DNA from 4 places in the Paenibacillus sp. JNUCC 35 genome. Region 1 is predicted to be linked to each of the others. Evidence: predicted binding sites of a transcription regulator. Region 1 holds the regulator's gene; each other region holds the start of a gene.
What was found. The regulator Rex, encoded in region 1, represses fermentation and respiration genes when NADH is low (regulators of the CRP and FNR family bind a similar motif). The targets are predictions, from matches to a motif close to TTGTGAAATATTTCACAA.
Positions count from the first base shown of each region.

Region 1 (4,214 bases):
TTCCTCAACATACGGTTGAAATCAATGCGCTTGAAAACGAAGCCGACCGCCTGATGCGCGAAGGCATCCGTGAAATTTTTATCACCAAACGCGATCCTTACGAAGATTTCAAGCTCAAAGAACTTTATGAACGTCTCGAACAGACCACCGATGCATGTGAAGACGTTGCCAACATCTTGGAAAGCGTCGTGCTGCGCTACTCGTAGGCCCAGCAGTTTAGGAGGATTTCATGACGACAACAGTTCTTATTACCTTGATTGCAATCGTATTTCTCGCCCTTGCCTTTGACTTTATTAACGGTTTCCATGATACGGCGAACGCGGTAGCGACTTCGATCTCTACGCGTGCGATGAGTCCGAAAGTGGCCATTATATCCGCCGCCTGTCTGAATTTCGTCGGTGCCCTGTATTCTTCGGAGGTAGCCAAGACGATCGGCAGCGGGATCGCGGACCCGTCCAAGATCAACCACGGCGAATTTATCGTTATCGCGGCTCTGCTTTCTGCCATTATCTGGAACCTGGCAACCTGGTATTATGCCATTCCTTCCTCTTCCTCCCATACGCTCATCGGATCCATTGTCGGAGCCGTGCTGGCCGGGGCGGGAGCCGACTTCGTCAAATGGGGCGGTCTCGGCAAGATCGTGCTGATTCTGGTGCTTTCGCCGATTGTCGCATTCGTGGCCGGTTACATCATCATGACGATCATCAAATACCTGGTCATCCTGACGGGCAACAAATCCCGCTCGAAGCTGAACCGCGTATTCAAGTTCTTCCAGATCCTGTCCGCCTGGCTGCTGTCCTTCTCCCACGGGGGTAACGATGCTCAGAAAGCGATGGGCATTATCGTATTCGGACTCGTCGCTGCCGGAGCCCAGACAACCATGGACGTGCCGTTGTGGGTGAAAATCGCCGCTGCGACCGCAATGGGTCTCGGTACTTCGATCGGGGGATGGAAAATCATTAAAACGATCTCCAAAAACTTGATCAAAATCGAGCCGATCAACGGGTTCGCCTCGGATTTGACATCTTCCATCGTCATTCAGACTTCTACGCATATGGGGATGCCGCTTTCGACCACTCACGTAATTTCCTCCGCGATCATCGGTTCGGGTTCCGTACTCCGGTTTCATGAGGTGAAATGGGGTACCGTAACACGCATGATCATCACTTGGATCATTACGATTCCGATCAGCATCATTCTGTCTTATGTGCTGTACACCGTGTTGTTTAAGTTCTTCGTCTAACATGTAAATCAAATAGCGAGTTCCATTAAAAAACCGCCATACGGCCTACACGGCCCATATAGCGGTTTTTCTGGTTTTCAAGACCAAAACCTCACTTGTTTATTCAGGAAGGTAATAGGCCAGGCTCTGGAGCTCTGCCGTAAAGTCCGCATGATGCACGCGGATTTCCTCGGGTACTTTCAGAATGGACGGGGCGAAGTTCAGAATCGCTTCGATACCCGCCTTTACGAATTGGTTGGCGACATTCTGCGCTTCCGGCGCCGGTACGGTTATGATGCCGATTCGAATGCTGGAATCCCGGATAACATCGGCCAGATGCTCCATGGGCAGAACGCTCATGTTATTGATGACCTGGCCGATCTTGTCCGGCGACGAATCGAAAATCGCCGTTATTTTCATCTGATCCCGCAAGTAGATGTTATAGTTGCACAGCGCCCGTCCCAGGTTACCGGCTCCCACGAGGGCAACCGGTATTTGGCGGTCAAGCTTCAGAATCTGCCGGATCTTCTCGATAAGATAGGTCACATCGTAGCCGATCCCCTTCTTTCCGAATTCACCGAAGTAAGCCAAGTCTTTGCGGATTTGGGCCGGGTTAAGATTCAGCTTCTGCCCCAGATCCTGGGACGAAACCGTTAATACGTTTTTCTTCGACAGTTCATTAAGAAAACGCAGATAGATCGGCAGCCGTTTGACGACCGCCTCGGATATTTTAAGTGACTTCAAGCGAGTTCTCTCCCATCCATTCCTGAATTCTCGGTACGATGCGCTCTACAGGCATATGCTCAATCTTCGGTCCCGGCAGGGAGTAGAGAAAATGCTTCCCGTACTGCGTCTCGATGACACGCGTATCGTAAATCAGCACAATCCCTTTGTCCGAAGCCCTGCGTACAAGCCGGCCGAAGCCCTGCTTGAATCGGATGACGGCCTGAGGCACCGACAGCTTCATGAACGGGTTCTGATTCCGTTTTTTCAGGTTTTCGCTCTTCGCTTCAACCAGCGGATGATTCGGCGGCTGGAAAGGCAGCCGTACGATTGCCAGACAAGTCAAGGCTTCCCCGGGAATGTCCACCCCTTCCCAGAATGAACTTGTGCCGAGCAGCACGCACGCTTTATGTTCTTGGAAGAGCCGGGTCAGCTTGCTGCGGTTGCCGGTGTCCACCCCTTGACCCAGCACATGGATGCCGTGCGGGCGGAGATTTTCCTTCAGAACCGCGTGGGCAAGCTTCAGCATCCGGTTCGAAGTGAACAGCACGAGCATCCTCCCTCGCGTAGCCACGGCCACTTCGGAGAGTGATTCCGTCAGCGCTTTGAGGAATTCCTCTTCGCCGCTGCGGCCCCGGATCATCGGAAAGTCCCGCGGTATGCAGACAAGAGCCTGCTGCCGGTACTGAAACGGTGACGGAAGTTGGACGGTTTTCAGCTTCGGATTCTCTTCTTCTTCGGCCGGCAGTTTCAACCCCAGCTGATCCGCCGAATACTGGAACGATTTATTGACCGACAGGGTGGCCGAAGTGAGAATAACGCTTTCTTTGTTGTCAAAGAAATGTTCGCGGATAAGCGGACTTACGTCCATCGGCACGGAGATCAGGTTGATCGAACGGCTTTTGTTGTACGTCCCCGCTTCTACCCAGTAAACGAAGTTATCGTCCGCCATCTTCATAAAGAAGCGAAGCGTCTCCTTCGCTGCCTGCAGTTCCTTCGCCACGCCGCCGAGATCGGTTACGAAGCTCTGAACGTCGTATTCTTCCTGGACTTCTTTCAAATCCTGCACGAGCGAATCTACGGATTTATACACATCCTGAACATGCTGTTCCAAAATCTCCTCAAGATCCGTGAAATCGCTCCAGTTCGGGGGGAGCGAATCTTTCTTCAGACGCATCACCAGGGAACCGGGGTCGATTTGGCCGGGTTCGGAATTCGTCTGGAGCAGCTCGTAAAACTTTTCACAGAGTAAATCCCAAGCTTCCTTGATGAGCAAGGTTTTCGGGAACAGGTTGTCGATTCCGTTCATCCAGGTAGCCGCCCGGTAATCGTCGTCATACCGTTGAAGCTTCGTGCGGAGCGCCGGCAGCTGCCCATTCCGGCTGTCCTTGAACAGCCAGAGAAGCTGATTCGTCAGCCCCAGGTAGTGAAGCTCCTTGCCCAGATGCTTGCTTGCCACTTCTTCGAAATGGTGGGCTTCGTCCAGAACGAGATGCTTATAAGCCGGCAGCACCCGGTTCTCGGCCTTCATATCGGTAAACAGCAGCGAGTGGTTCGTAATGACAACGTCCGAATTGTTGGCGTCATGGCGCGCACGGTGATAAAAGCATTTTTTGAACCACGGGCAGTGCCGGTTCTGACACGACTCCGCATCGCTGGAAACGGTATGCCAGAAAGCGGCCCCTTTGTTCCCGAAATGCAGCTCCTCCTCGTCGCCGGTCTGCGTCTGGCTCAGCCAGACGACCATCTGGGCGGCCGTAATGGCGTCCTCCTTGCCCGTTTCGAACTCCTGCATGGAAATGCGGTTCTCGAACTTGCGGAGGCACAAGTAGTGGCTGCGGCCTTTGAGAACCGACGCTTTGAAATTCACCGGAAAAATGTCGTGAAGCAGCGGAATATCCCGCTCCCGCAGCTGCTCCTGCAGATTGATCGTATGCGTGCTCACGACCACCTTCTCGTCATGTTTAATCCCGTAATACAGGGACGGGATCAAATAGCCGAGCGATTTGCCCGTGCCCGTGCCGGCTTCGATCATGAGGTGCCGGTCGTTCTGGAAGGCTTCCTCAATTTCATGAATCATGATTTCCTGGGCTTCGCGGCTTTCGAAATGCTCGAACTTCGCTTTCAGCGCTTCTTTGACCTGATCGTAAACGTCTTCAAAAGAATCGCTCAGTTCCAGCACATCGTTCTCGTCGCGTACGGGGTCTTCTTCCCCCCAGTCCTGCACGTTCAGCGCGAACTGGCGGTAATACTGGTGAATCGATTGGTC
Region 1 covers NZ_CM177771.1:4,080,757-4,084,970, forward strand. The annotation lists gene AC2TF6_RS18220 (DUF47 domain-containing protein) at 1-206, shown strand, start outside; gene AC2TF6_RS18225 (inorganic phosphate transporter) at 230-1,243, shown strand; gene AC2TF6_RS18230 (redox-sensing transcriptional repressor Rex) at 1,343-1,966, opposite strand; gene dinG (ATP-dependent DNA helicase DinG) at 1,953-4,214, opposite strand, start outside.

Region 2 (4,214 bases), 210 kb from region 1:
ACACATTGTCGATCGTCATTTCACCGAAGCCGAGTGTGTATTTCGGATTGATGATTTTGTCGCGGAAGCCGTTAAAGCTGTACTGCTCCCCGAACAGCACGTCATACTGCAGCATCCGGTACTCCGTTACATCCTGTTCGGTCAGCTTCATCCGGTCGTAATGATTCCGGGGCGGGATCATCGGGAACTTTTTGGACAAGGAGAACAGGTAGTCCGTGTACGGCGTTCCTTCGCGCTGCGCCAGATTCAAAAGATAAGGCCCGAGGAAGGAAGCGCTCATGTCGAGCTTATCCTGGTGCTTCGGCAAATAGTTATCCCAGACGACGACCGGCAGGGTGTACATTTTATCCAGCACGGCTGCGGAATCGTCATCGTCCTTCAAGTATCCGGTATCTTTGTAGGCCTGGAAGTTATTGCCCATGGCCGGAAGATGGTCGCCGAACAGCATGATGATCGTCGGTTCGCCTTTCTTCTCGTAATGTTCCACGAGCATTTTGAGCGCGGCATCCGTATTATGAACGCCCTGGGTGAGTGTTTCGATCATGCCCTTCGTTTCCTCCGGGAAATTGCCGCTCGCTTTGATGGTGTTCTGTTTGAATTTATCCGGTGTAAACGGCGCGTGATTCTCCATTGTGTTCGCGAATACAAAGTGAGGACCGGACGTGCTGTCGACCTGCTCGATGATTTTGTTCATCACCGCTTTGTCGGCCAGATAAGGACCGTTGTATTCCGGCTCGAAGTACTCCTGAGAAATGAATTTGGAGAATCCGAAGTTCTGGTACACGTTGCGGCTGTTGAAAAACCAGTTATGGAACGGGTTAATGGCCGCCGTCTGATACCCTTGTCTCGCTAAAATGCTGGCCAGTGAATCGACGCGTCGGTTCATGTATTGGTTATAGGCGATGGCGCCTTCCGGCAGGAACCGGATCGAATTGCCCGAGAGCACTTCGAATTCTACATTGGCGGTTCCGCCGCCGAACTGAGGCGACAGCATATAACCGCTGGAATAGTTCTGCTGGAGATGGTGGATGAACGGAACCGGATCTTCGCTGAACGTTACGTTCTTCATCCGGGTAGGATCCCAGAAAGCTTCGCCGAGAATGACGATAATGTTCGGTTTTACATTCGGATCTACGTTGGTACGGCGTTCGACCCGCTTCACGAAATTGTCCATATTCGCCTGGCTGTAGCCCTGGGGAGCATCGATAATGATCTGCTCGATATTCATGACGGTGGACAGCATAAACCCGTTGACATGATAGTTATCGGCCTGGTTCCAGGGAATGGTGGAAATATGAAGGGCGGATTTGATCGGAACCGGTTTGTCGAAATAGACGGCGCATGCGAGCGCGACTCCAAGGACACCGAGAACGATGTTCTCTTTCCAGCGGAAGCGGGAATGGGTCCAAGGAACGAAATAGAGCAGGGCCACGCTGGCCGCAAGGAACACGATAATGCCGATTACGATCGTTTTATCGAACAAACCGTTCAAGTATTGTACGATGTCGGTCGTCTCGCTGCTGAGAAATAAATCCCAGGGCAGAAGAGGCACACCGAGAATTTTGAATTTAATTCCGCTGATTAGACCGCAGATCAGCATGAAAGCGGCTACGATCCAGAACGCGATGCGGCTCCGGCCGGTCAAAGCGGTAAAAACAAGGAACAGGCAGAAGGTCAGCAAATAGTTCAGCACCATTTCCCCCGGACTGTGCTTGACCCAGGATAGGGCGGCCATCACTCCTCCCCGATTTAAAAACTCAATGAAGACAACGAGCAGCAGGGGCCAAACGAATAAGTGCAGCCGACGCGCTATAAAATGAATACCTTTCTGCATCACAGATCTCCTGTTCATTCAATTTACAAACATTTTACATATGATTTGCTCTGTCATTATACCATGTAGAACCAGGACTCGATACCTAAAACCTTGTAACAAAATCGTTACAATTTCATAAAGAATTTGTGATTATTATCACATGTGGGTGCTCACGCCGAAGGTAAGATGAAACCATGAAAAGCTTCATTGACAAAGGGGGATGCCGCTATGGCAAAGCTCGCGCCTGCCAAGGAAAAGCAGGACATTAAGCCCGCTCCGCAAAGCGGGGCGAACGAGAAGGAACCGGAGCTGAAAGGCGCTTTCGCATCGGTTATGATTCTGGGCGCGTTTATTCTGATTACCTGGTTCGGCGTATTTGCTTTGTACCTTATAAGAAGTTAACGGGGCAAATGCGCAAAAAGTTCCGCGAATCGGAAAAAAAAGAGGGGATATTACATGCATATTCATCGTTTGGAGAAAATCTGGATCGTTTTCGGCATCTCCATGCTCATCGTTTTCCTGTCCGTGATCGGCGTATCCGCGTTTGCGATGGGAATGAACCCGCCGACCGGCCATGCGCACACGATCGATCCGGCGAAGGTCGATTTGACGCCGCCTTTCGATCAGCCGGGCCTGAAGAAAGTAGGGGAGAACGAATACGAAGCCGTTATGACCGCTTTCGCGTTCGGTTACAAGCCGGATAAGATGGAAATTCCCGCGGGAGCGACCGTGCATTTTATGATCACAAGCAAGGACGTCGTCCACGGGTTTGAAATCCCGGGCACAAATGTAAACATGATGGTACTTCCGGGGGAAGTGAATCATCTTACGTATAAGTTCGACAAGCCGGGTTCTTATCTCGTGCTCTGCAACGAATACTGCGGCGGAGCCCACGAATGGATGAAGACGACGATTGTCGTTAACTAAACCCACCGGCAGAAAGGAAGTCGTTATGTATGAACGGAACCGACACGCAACCGGCGCGGCAAGCCGCCGCTGCCTTTAATCCGAAAGACAGCAAGCTCGTCCTCGCTCACATTTTATTCGCTTTCGGCGCTCTTCTTCTCGGAGGCATTGCCGGAGTGCTGCAGGGCCTAGTCCGCGGAGGCATGATCAAACTGCCCGCCGGTATCGGTTATTATCAGCTGCTGACGGCTCACGGCGTGCTGATGGCGCTCATTTTTACAACCTTTTTCATTATCGGGTTCCTGTATTCGGGTATCTCCAAAACGCTCGGAGGCGAGCTGCTGCCGCTGCCGCGGCGCCTCGCCTGGCTCGGATTCGGCCTGATGGCGGGCGGAACGGCGCTGGGAACGGTTTTTATCCTGCTTAATAAAGCGTCCGTGCTGTACACGTTCTATGCTCCCCTTAAAGCATCGCCGTACTTCTACATCGCTTTGACGATGGTTGTCGTGGGCAGCTGGATGAGCGGCTTCGGCATCTTCATCAATTACCGCTATTGGAAGCGGACTCATAAAGGGCAGCTGTCGCCATTGTTTTCCTTCATGGCGGTTATTACGATGCTGCTCTGGCAGGTCGCGACCATCGGGGTAGCGGCGGAGGTTCTGCTCCAGCTGATTCCTTGGTCGTTCGGCTGGGTCGACACCGTCAACGTCCTTCTGAGCCGCACGTTGTTCTGGTACTTCGGTCATCCGCTCGTTTACTTCTGGCTGCTGCCCGCCTATATTTGCTGGTATACGATTATTCCGAAAGTTATCGGCGGCAAAATATTCAGCGACGCGCTTGCCCGGCTTTCGTTTATCCTGTTCCTGCTGTTCTCGATTCCGGTAGGGTTTCACCACCAGCTGACAGAGCCCGGAATCAGCTCGTTCTGGAAATTCCTCCAGGTTATTCTGACCTTCATGGTCATCGTGCCTTCTCTGATGACGGCGTTCTCGCTGTTCGCCACCTTCGAAACGACAGGCAGAGAGAAGGGAGCCAAAGGACTGTTCGGCTGGTTTAAATTTCTCCCTTGGAAAGACGTCCGGTTCTTCGCACCGTTTATGGGGATGCTGATTTTTATCCCGGCTGGAGCGGGCGGCATCATCAATGCCAGCAACCAGATGAACCAGGTCGTACACAATACCCTCTGGGTAACGGGGCACTTTCATCTGACCGTCGCGACCAGCGTGGCCCTTACTTTCTTCGGGATCACTTACTGGCTGATCCCTGCGATTACGGGCCGGCAGCTGACGCAAAGGCTGCATAAGCTGGGAATTTGGCAGACGATTCTCTGGTGCGTCGGCATGTTCTTCATGTCGGGCTCCATGCACACCGTCGGCCTGCTCGGCTCTCCCCGCCGAACCGCGTACACGACGTACGAGAATCACCCCGACACGGTGCTGTGGATGCCTTACCACGTCGCGATGGCGATCGGCGGCATGATTCTTTTCGTAGC
Region 2 covers NZ_CM177771.1:4,289,500-4,293,713, reverse strand. The annotation lists gene AC2TF6_RS19360 (LTA synthase family protein) at 1-1,834, opposite strand, end outside; gene AC2TF6_RS19355 (cytochrome c oxidase subunit 2A) at 2,045-2,218, shown strand; gene AC2TF6_RS19350 (cytochrome c oxidase subunit II) at 2,273-2,743, shown strand; gene AC2TF6_RS19345 (b(o/a)3-type cytochrome-c oxidase subunit 1) at 2,773-4,214, shown strand, end outside.
Region 2: a site for Rex is predicted at 1,961-1,978, ahead of AC2TF6_RS19355 (cytochrome c oxidase subunit 2A). Genes of this name have one in related genera too.

Region 3 (4,214 bases), 2.2 Mb from region 1:
CATCGGCGATCCGCCGCCGAGTGCCACGATGCAGTCCGGCTGGAAAGCGTTCATCATGGCCGTACCGCGTTCAACGGTGTCGACCGAAGGGTCCGGCTCTACATCGCTGAAAACTTCGATGGCTACCGGCATCCGGCGCTGGCGCAAATAATGTTCCACGCGTTCCACGTAGCCGAGCTTCACCATCATCGGGTCGGTCACGATCAAAACACGCGTGATGTCCGGCATTTTCGCCAGGTACTGGGTGGCGTTTCTCTCGAAATAAATTTTCTCGGGTACTTTAAACCACTGCATATTCACCGTCCGGTGTGCGACTTTTTTGACGTTGATCAGGTTGACCGCCGTCACGTTCGAAGAAGTGGAATTACGGCCGTAAGATCCGCAGCCTAGCGTCAGTGAAGGGATATTCGCGTTGTAGATATCCCCGATCGCCCCGTGAGTCGAAGGCGCGTTAACGATAATGCGGCAGGTCGGCAGCTCCTTGGCAAAAGCGGCGATCACTCCGTCGTCGTTCGAATGGATGACCGAGGTGTGGCCGAGTCCGCCGAATGCCGCAATCTCCGCTGCCCGGGCAATGCCCGCTTGAGCCGTGGCGGCCGTGTAGCAGGCCAGCACGGGGCTCAGCTTCTCGGCGGACAGCGGGTAGGCCGGACCGACGCCGTCCAGCTCGGCGATCAGGATTTTCGTCCCGGCGGGAACCTCGAACCCCGCCATTTCGGCGATGCGTGCCGCCGGCTGGCCCACAATCGCCGCGTTCACGGCGCATCCGGCGTTCATGCCGAACTGGGACAGCTTCTTCGTTTCCTTGGCGCTCAGGAAATGGCATCCCTGCGCCTTCAGCATCGCCTTGGCCTCCGCCGCGATCGCTTCGTCCAGGATAACGGCCTGCTCGGATGCGCAGATCATGCCGTTGTCAAACGTCTTCGAGAGAATCAGATCCGTGACTGCCTGGCGCAGGTCCGCGGTTCTCTCGATGAAGCACGGCACGTTGCCAGGACCGACGCCGAGAGCGGGTTTACCTGCGCTGTAAGCGGATTTGACCATGCCGGAGCCGCCGGTAGCCAGAATCAGGGCCACTCCCTCGTGGTGCATAAGCTCGTGTGTCGCTTCCATAGAAGGCTTCTCCACCCACTGAATGCAATCTTTCGGCGCCCCGTGGCTTACCGCCGCTTCGTACAGAACGCGGGCCGCTTCGGAGCTGCATTTCTGCGCGGACGGATGGAAGGCGAAAATAATCGGATTCCGCGTCTTCATCGCGATCAGCGCCTTAAACATCGTCGTCGAGGTCGGATTCGTTACCGGGGTGACGCCAGCGATAATTCCGACCGGTTCGGCGATGGACGTAAGGCCGGTCGTCGGATCGTCGTCGATTACACCGACCGTTTTGTCGTACTTCACGGAATTATGGATGTACTCGGTCGCGAACAAGTTCTTGATGATCTTGTCTTCATATACGCCGCGCCCCGTTTCTTCCACTGCAAGCTTGGCGAGAACCATATGCCGGTCTACGCCGGCCAACGCCATTTCCTGTACGATGCGGTCGACCTGGGACTGGTCCAAGCCTTCAAAAGCGGCCTGCGCTTTCTTCGCGTTCTGCACCAGCCGGTCTACCTGTTCTTTGGCCGCCGCAGCTGCGGGTTTTACGGTCTCATTTTCCTGTACAGCCATCTCTCCGCCTCCTCTGTTCTTTCTACACCTTCATTGTAGGAGATTGTGAATTTTTTCACTATGACATTTCTCACAGACAAAAAGAGCGTCCCCGCCTTATGGTGAAGACAGGAAACACGCGCGCGCTTTACCATCATCCGCAGGACCCGACAGGAGGAAATGACGATGAGCACAATAACCGTGGAACGTCTGCCCTATGCCTCTATGGACCCAGGCAGCCAGTTGTCCGACGCCCTATATTATTTGAAGCAGCAGCATGAATTTCTTGAGGCCGATCTGCTGGAGCTGCAAATGCTCGCACGCGGAATCGGAGCCGCCGGAAGCCGGGATTCGCTCAAAACCGATTTACACCAGCTGAAGGTACGCGCCGAACGGTTCTTGAAGTTTTTCCAGCAGTATCAGCAGGATGAACAGGAAACGCTTTTCCCTATCGTTGATTTGTACACGGGCGACAAAATGGGCCCTACCGCCGTTATGAAGCAGGAATACAACATGGCCGTCCACAATCTGCGCCTTTTCTTTCAGGCTCTCAAAGAAGACAGTCAAACCCTCGATCCCCTGTGCGCCAAACGTTCGGTATCCCACGTGCTCCAGTCGTGCTTCATTCTTCTTGAGCATATGCGTAAAGAAAAAGAATGGGTATTCCCGCTCGCCGAGCAGATGCTGACCGATATCGAGCAGTTTTATTCGTAGAAAGCCGCTTTTCCCGATTAAAAGGAAACCGGAGCCGCCTAATGCAGACGGAACTCCGGTTTTTTTGTGTCCTTTTGCCTGTAAACGGAAGGTTTGCGTTGGATATGGACGAGCGCGGTTATTAACATTGTGCGCAAAATGTGATTTTTGTCATATATGATCTACGTCATATCCGGTATACTGGAAGCAGAAGTCAAAGAGGAGGGAAGCCATCATGAACACCGGCACAAATCCCGTTTACTATACGAATCCCCGGAACACGGCTGCCTTTAAGACGGAAAATTTGCAGAAGCTGACGGATATTATGCATGAGCAGAAGCTTCAACCCGGCGCCTACTTGTTTTGGGAAGGCGATACGGCTGACAAGCTTTATTTTATAAAAAACGGCCGGGTACGCGCTACGAAGTCTACGGACGAAGGCAAGGATCTTGTGCTTTACTTATACCAGCAGGGCGATCTGATCGGCATGATCGATCCCTACGACGACACGAAGCATTGGTACAGCGCGGAAGTGCTGGAAGAAACCCTGATCGGCGTGGCGCACAAGAAAGACGTGGAAATGCTGATCTGGCAGAGCGGCGAATTCGCTCTGGAATTTATGCGCTGGATGGGGCTCAGCCACCGGATGACGCAGACAAAATACCGCGATATGATGCTGTACGGAAAACCCGGGGCCCTGTGCTCCACCATCATCCGCTTGTCGAACACGTACGGCCGGCACGAAGAGGACGGGACGATCCGCATTACGAAGAAGCTCACCCACTCGGAGCTGTCGGATATGATCGGCTCCACCCGCGAAAGCGTGAACCGCATGTTCAGCGACCTGCGCAAAGCTCAGGCCATTGAAATGGATAACGGCTACATCATCATTCGCGATTTGAATTATTTAAAGGGCATTTGCCACTGCGAAAACTGCCCCGTAGAAGTGTGCCGGATGTAACCGGCACACTTTTTTTATTTGGGCCCGACGAGGCGGCTCCCGATGTCGTGCGGCGCTGAAATATCCGGGCGCCCCGGCGAGTGGCGCTAGCGCTGCCGGCACGGGGAGCCCGGGCCCGGGGTTCCCGGAAGCGCGGTCCGGCACAGCATGGCGCAGGCGCAAGAGCATGGCGGCGAACGGCCAGCCCCCGCGCAGGATGACGGCCCCCGGTCACGCGGCTGCGGCCGCAAAAAAACTCCCTGATTGAAATCAGGGAGTTTTCTGCGCTTGCGGGGCTATGCCTGCTGCGCTTTAGTTAGTTTACAGCCTTCCGTCCCCCCGTTTCGCAGGCGAGATGAAGTAATACAGCAGCCCGACAAACACGGCCCCGCCGACAATGTTCCCCAGCGTTACCGGGATCATGTTGTGGAACCAGCCGGCCAGGGTAACCGTTTCGGGATGCGGGAGAATCAGGGCCAGCCCCAGCACGGTCATATTCGCCACGCTGTGTTCATACCCCGATGCGATAAAGCCGTACAGCATCCAGAAGATGAGGATCAGCTTCGCCGTGTCCTCTTTGGCTCTCATCGAAGTCCAGATCGCCAGGCAGACGAACCAATTACAAAGAATTCCCCGGAAAAACAGCTGCGTGGTGTCCATGTTCATTTTTTTGGCGGCGATGGTCATTAACAAATGGTCCGGCTTAATATTGGCAAACACCCCGGCACCGACGACCAGCAGAACGAGGACCATAGCCCCCGTCAGGTTCCCCAGGTAGCACCAGAACCAGTTGACGAGCGTATCCTTCCAAGTGACTTTGCGCGAAAGCGTCCCAATGGTGAAATACATGTTGTTCCCCGTAAAAAGCTCCGATCCGGCAAAAATCACCAGTGTGAGCGCAACTCCGAACGACAGGCCCATGACCGTTGTCGTA
Region 3 covers NZ_CM177771.1:1,886,942-1,891,155, reverse strand. The annotation lists gene adhE (bifunctional acetaldehyde-CoA/alcohol dehydrogenase) at 1-1,668, opposite strand, end outside; gene AC2TF6_RS08625 (hemerythrin domain-containing protein) at 1,834-2,361, shown strand; gene AC2TF6_RS08620 (Crp/Fnr family transcriptional regulator) at 2,576-3,301, shown strand; gene AC2TF6_RS08615 (formate/nitrite transporter family protein) at 3,602-4,214, opposite strand, start outside.
Region 3: a site for Rex is predicted at 1,712-1,729, ahead of adhE (bifunctional acetaldehyde-CoA/alcohol dehydrogenase). Genes of this name have one in related genera too.

Region 4 (4,214 bases), 2.2 Mb from region 1:
CTGTCTGTCCGATGCGCTTTATTCCGTTGGCGGCCCTACCGGCACGTTGACTCCTTCATACAGTTCCTGACGGAGCTGGCGGTCGCCGATCACTTTTTGCCAAGGATCGTGCGCGCGTGTCAGGGCGGTCTCCATGCGGTTTACAAGCTCCCGCCGGTTCGCTTCATCCGTGATCGCATGGTTCTGGATATAAGCCAGACCCAACCGCTCGACCCAATCCGATGTTCTTTCCAGGTAATTGGCGGTTTCCCGGTAAAACTGGATCAGCGACGAGGTAATTTCCAGAAGCTCCTCATCCGTCTTCACCTTTACCGCAAGATCGGCAAGCCGCGGTTTAATGCCCCCATTGCCGCCGATGTAAATCTCCCAGCCGCCGTCATTGCCGACGATTCCGACATCCTTGGTGCACGATTCCGCACAGTTGCGCGGGCAGCCGTTCACGGCCATTTTAAACTTGGCGGGCATGTCGATCCTTTCGAATTTCTTCTCCAGCAGTTGTCCCATCCCCATCGAATCCTGGGTGCCGAACCGGCAGAAGGTCGAGCCTACGCACGTTTTGACCGTCCGGAGCGCTTTCGCGTACGCGTAGCCCGATGGCATACCGAGTTCTTCCCAGACTTTCGGCAGATCTTCTTTGCGAACGCCCATCAGGTCGATCCGCTGTCCGCCGGTCATTTTGACGGCACGGACGTTATATTTCACGGCCACATCGCCGATCCGTTTCAGCTCTTCCGCCGAGCTTACGCCGCCGTACATCCGCGGTACGACCGTATATGTGCCGTCCTTGTTGATGTTCGCATGCAGTCGTTCGTTGACGAATCTCGATTCTTTTTCGTCCACGTAGGTTTCCGGCCACAACATCGTCAAGTAGTAGTTGAGCGCAGGCCGGCACTTCGAGCAGCCTTCGGGGTTGCTCCAATTCAGAGCGGCCATGGTCTCGCGGGTCGTCGTCAGCTTCCGCTCACGCATGGCTGCGACAATTTCATCCCGGCCGAGCTGCGTGCAGCCGCAGATGCCATGGGCCGCTGTGCCCGCTTCGTAGCCGTCTCCCAGCACGCCGGCCAGAATCTGCTCGACAAGCGGCTTGCAGCCTCCGCATGAGCGGCAAGCTCCGGTGCAGGCTTTCACTTCGTCGACTGTTTTCAGACCCTGTGCGCGGACGGCTTCCACGATGGTTCCTTTCGTCACCCCGTTGCAGCCGCATACGATATCCTCGTCGGCCAGAAGCTCCGCCCCGCCGCCGCTTTCCTCTCCCGCGGGAATTCCCATCAGGACGGCGTGCACGTCTTCGGTCATTTCGCGGCCGCTTCGGATCCACTGCTGAAGCTGGGTCGCCTGGCTGACATCGCCGAACAGCACGCCGCCTACGATCCGGCTGCCGCGGACGAGCACCTTTTTATACACGCCTCTCCAGTCATCCTGCATTTTGACGATTGTAAGATCCGGACGATCCATAAATTCACCGGTGGAGAATACGTCCACACCCGATATTTTCAGCTTGGTGGCCAGCACCGTTCCCTCATAAGGAGCCGTCTGCACCCCGCACAAATGCTTGGCTAGCACGCTGCCCTGTTCAAAAAGCGGGGCGACAAGCCCGTAGCACACGCCGCGGTGCTCGCAGCATTCTCCGACAGCATACACGTCCTGCGCCGAGGTCCGCATAAAATCGTCCACGACGATTCCGCGATTGACTTCCAGGCCTCCGGCCGCGGCCAAAACGCTGTTCGGCTTAATTCCCGCCGCCATGACGACAAAGTCCGTTTCCAGCGCGGTTCCGTCCGTAAACGCCAGCCCTTCGACACGCACGCCGCCCGTTAGCTCCTTCGTTTGTTTTCCCATTGCGAAACGCAGTCCCTGGCGCTCCAGCTCCGCCCGCAGCATTCCCGAAGCCGCCGGGTCCAGTTGGCGTTCCATCAGATCGTCCATCAGATGAACGACCGTCACTTCCATGCCCAGCTTCGAAAGGCCCTTGGCCGCTTCGAGACCGAGGAGGCCGCCGCCGATGACGGCCGCCTGTCGATAAGTCCGGGCCGCTTCCGTCATCGCTTCGCAGTCGGCAATGTCGCGGAAACCGACGACTCCCTCTTTGTCCGCGCCCGGAACCGGCAGAATGAACGGCTTCGAGCCCGTTGCCAAAATCAGGACGTCATAAGGAAGGACATCCCCGCGGTCCGTCGTGACCGTTTTGGCCGTCGTATCCAGCGCAGTCGCTGTCGTCCCCGTCAGAAGCTCAATGCCGTTTTCCCGGTACCAGCTCCAATCGTTCAGGACGATTTCATCCGTCGTTTTGCTACCCTCAAGCACATAAGAGAGCTGTATCCGGTTGTAATTCGGGTGAGGCTCGCTCCCCACAATCGTTATATCAAACAAGCCGGTGTTGATTTTTAAAATTTGCTCGATCACACCCACTCCTGCCATTCCGTTTCCGATAAGCACCAGTTTTCTGCGATTCATTGCCTAACGCCCCCTGCCTTGGTCGATCTTTGAAAAGTTTCACTTGTGAAATTAAGCACATACTAAGTATAAACGTCTTCGGTGCCGGTCAGATGTGAAAAAAGTCACAGGACGGGAAACAGATGTGAACATCGATTGAAAGAAACGTGAACCGAAACTGCCGCCATACAAAAAAAGCACATTCGCACCGGTAAACCGGGAATGTGCTTTCTTGATCGGATTCCATGGACAAGCCAAGATACCGTTGTCGTATTTATTTGAAAACAGCCGTTCTACACGCCTAAAAACGCAGGCAGAGCACTGCAGAGCCGCCGTCCGCCGTATACGGCCCGTCGGCCTTACAGCAGCTCCAGCCTTACCCGGCTGCCGCGTCCGGACGGTTCGGCCGGCTCGACGATCAGCTTGCGCGGCAGACGAGCCCTCAGCTCCGGCACGTGCGAGATCACGCCGACCGCAAGCCGGTCCATGTGGAGCTTCTCGAGGGAGGTGACCACCATATCCAGCAGATCCTGGTCCAGGGTACCGAACCCTTCGTCCAGGAAGAAAAATTCCAGGGGCACCTCGCCCTTGAGCTGGATCTGCGCCGACAAAGCGAGCGCGAGCGCGAGCGACGTCAGGAACGTTTCGCCGCCGGACAGCGTGCCGACCGGGCGCTTCACCCCGCCGGAGCCGTCGTCGCGGATCACGAAGCCGCCGCCGGAGTCCACCTCGATCGCGTAGCGCTGCCGGGTGAGCTGCCCGAGCCGCTGCGAAGCGGCCCGGCTCACCTGCATCAGCTGCTCCTCCGCAAGGAACTCGACGAAGGCGTTCGCTTTCAGCACGGACTGCAGCTTCGCCAGCCGACCGTGCAAGGTCTGCTGCGCGCTGCGCCGCTCTTCCAGCCGGCGCCACTGCTCGTGCTTCGCCTGCAGCTCCTCGCAGTCGCGTTCCGCCTTGGCGCGGACCGCGAGCGCGGCCTCGTCGCGCTCCTGGGCTTCGCGCAGCTCGAGCAGCATGCCGGTCCAGTCTTCTTCGCTGACCGTCCGCCCGGCAAGCTGCTCCCGCAGCTGCGCGAGCCGGGAGCGGAGCGTCTGCTCGCGCTCGCGGTGACGCCGCGCCTCCGCGCTCCACTCGGCGCGCTGCGCTTCGGCGACGTACGCGCTCCGCACGGCGTCGGCATCCGCGAAGGAGGAAGCCTTCAGCGCGCGGTCCAGCCGCTCCCGCGCCTCTGCGAGCTGCCCGGCGGCGGATGCGGCGGCCTGTTCGGCTGCGCTGAGCGCCTGGGCCGCCTCCTGCTGCTCGCGGCGGGCCTGCTCGTGCGCGAGCCTGGTTTGCTCCGCGCGGGTGCGCAGCCCATCGAGCTCGGCCTGAGCCGCCGCGATCTGGCGCGGCACCGGCTCGCCTCCGACGCGGTCGTGCAGCTGCTGCGCCTTCTCGGCGGCGAGCTGGGACAGCCCCTGCAGCTTGGTCGCGAGCTGCAGGGCGGTTTTGTCGAGCTCCGCCGCCTCGGTGCGGAGCTGCTCGATCTTCGCGAGCACCCCGTCGATGAACGGGATGCTCTTCTCGATGCGGCCGCGCAGCTCTTCCGCCTGGCGCTCCTGCTCGCCCAGCTGCTTCAGGCGGGCCTCCACGGCGTCCAGCTCCAGGCCACGGGCGCCGAACCGCTTCTGCCAGGCTTCTTCCCGGCCGCGGATGCTTTGCTCCAAAACCTGCGCTTTGGTTTCGTCGGCCTGAAGGGCCGCGCGCTGCGAACGCAGCTCCGCCTCCACGGCCTGCATGCC
Region 4 covers NZ_CM177771.1:1,882,070-1,886,283, reverse strand. The annotation lists gene nirB (nitrite reductase large subunit NirB) at 19-2,454, opposite strand; gene AC2TF6_RS08600 (AAA family ATPase) at 2,793-4,214, opposite strand, start outside.
Region 4: a site for Rex is predicted at 2,547-2,564, ahead of nirB (nitrite reductase large subunit NirB). Genes of this name have one in related genera too.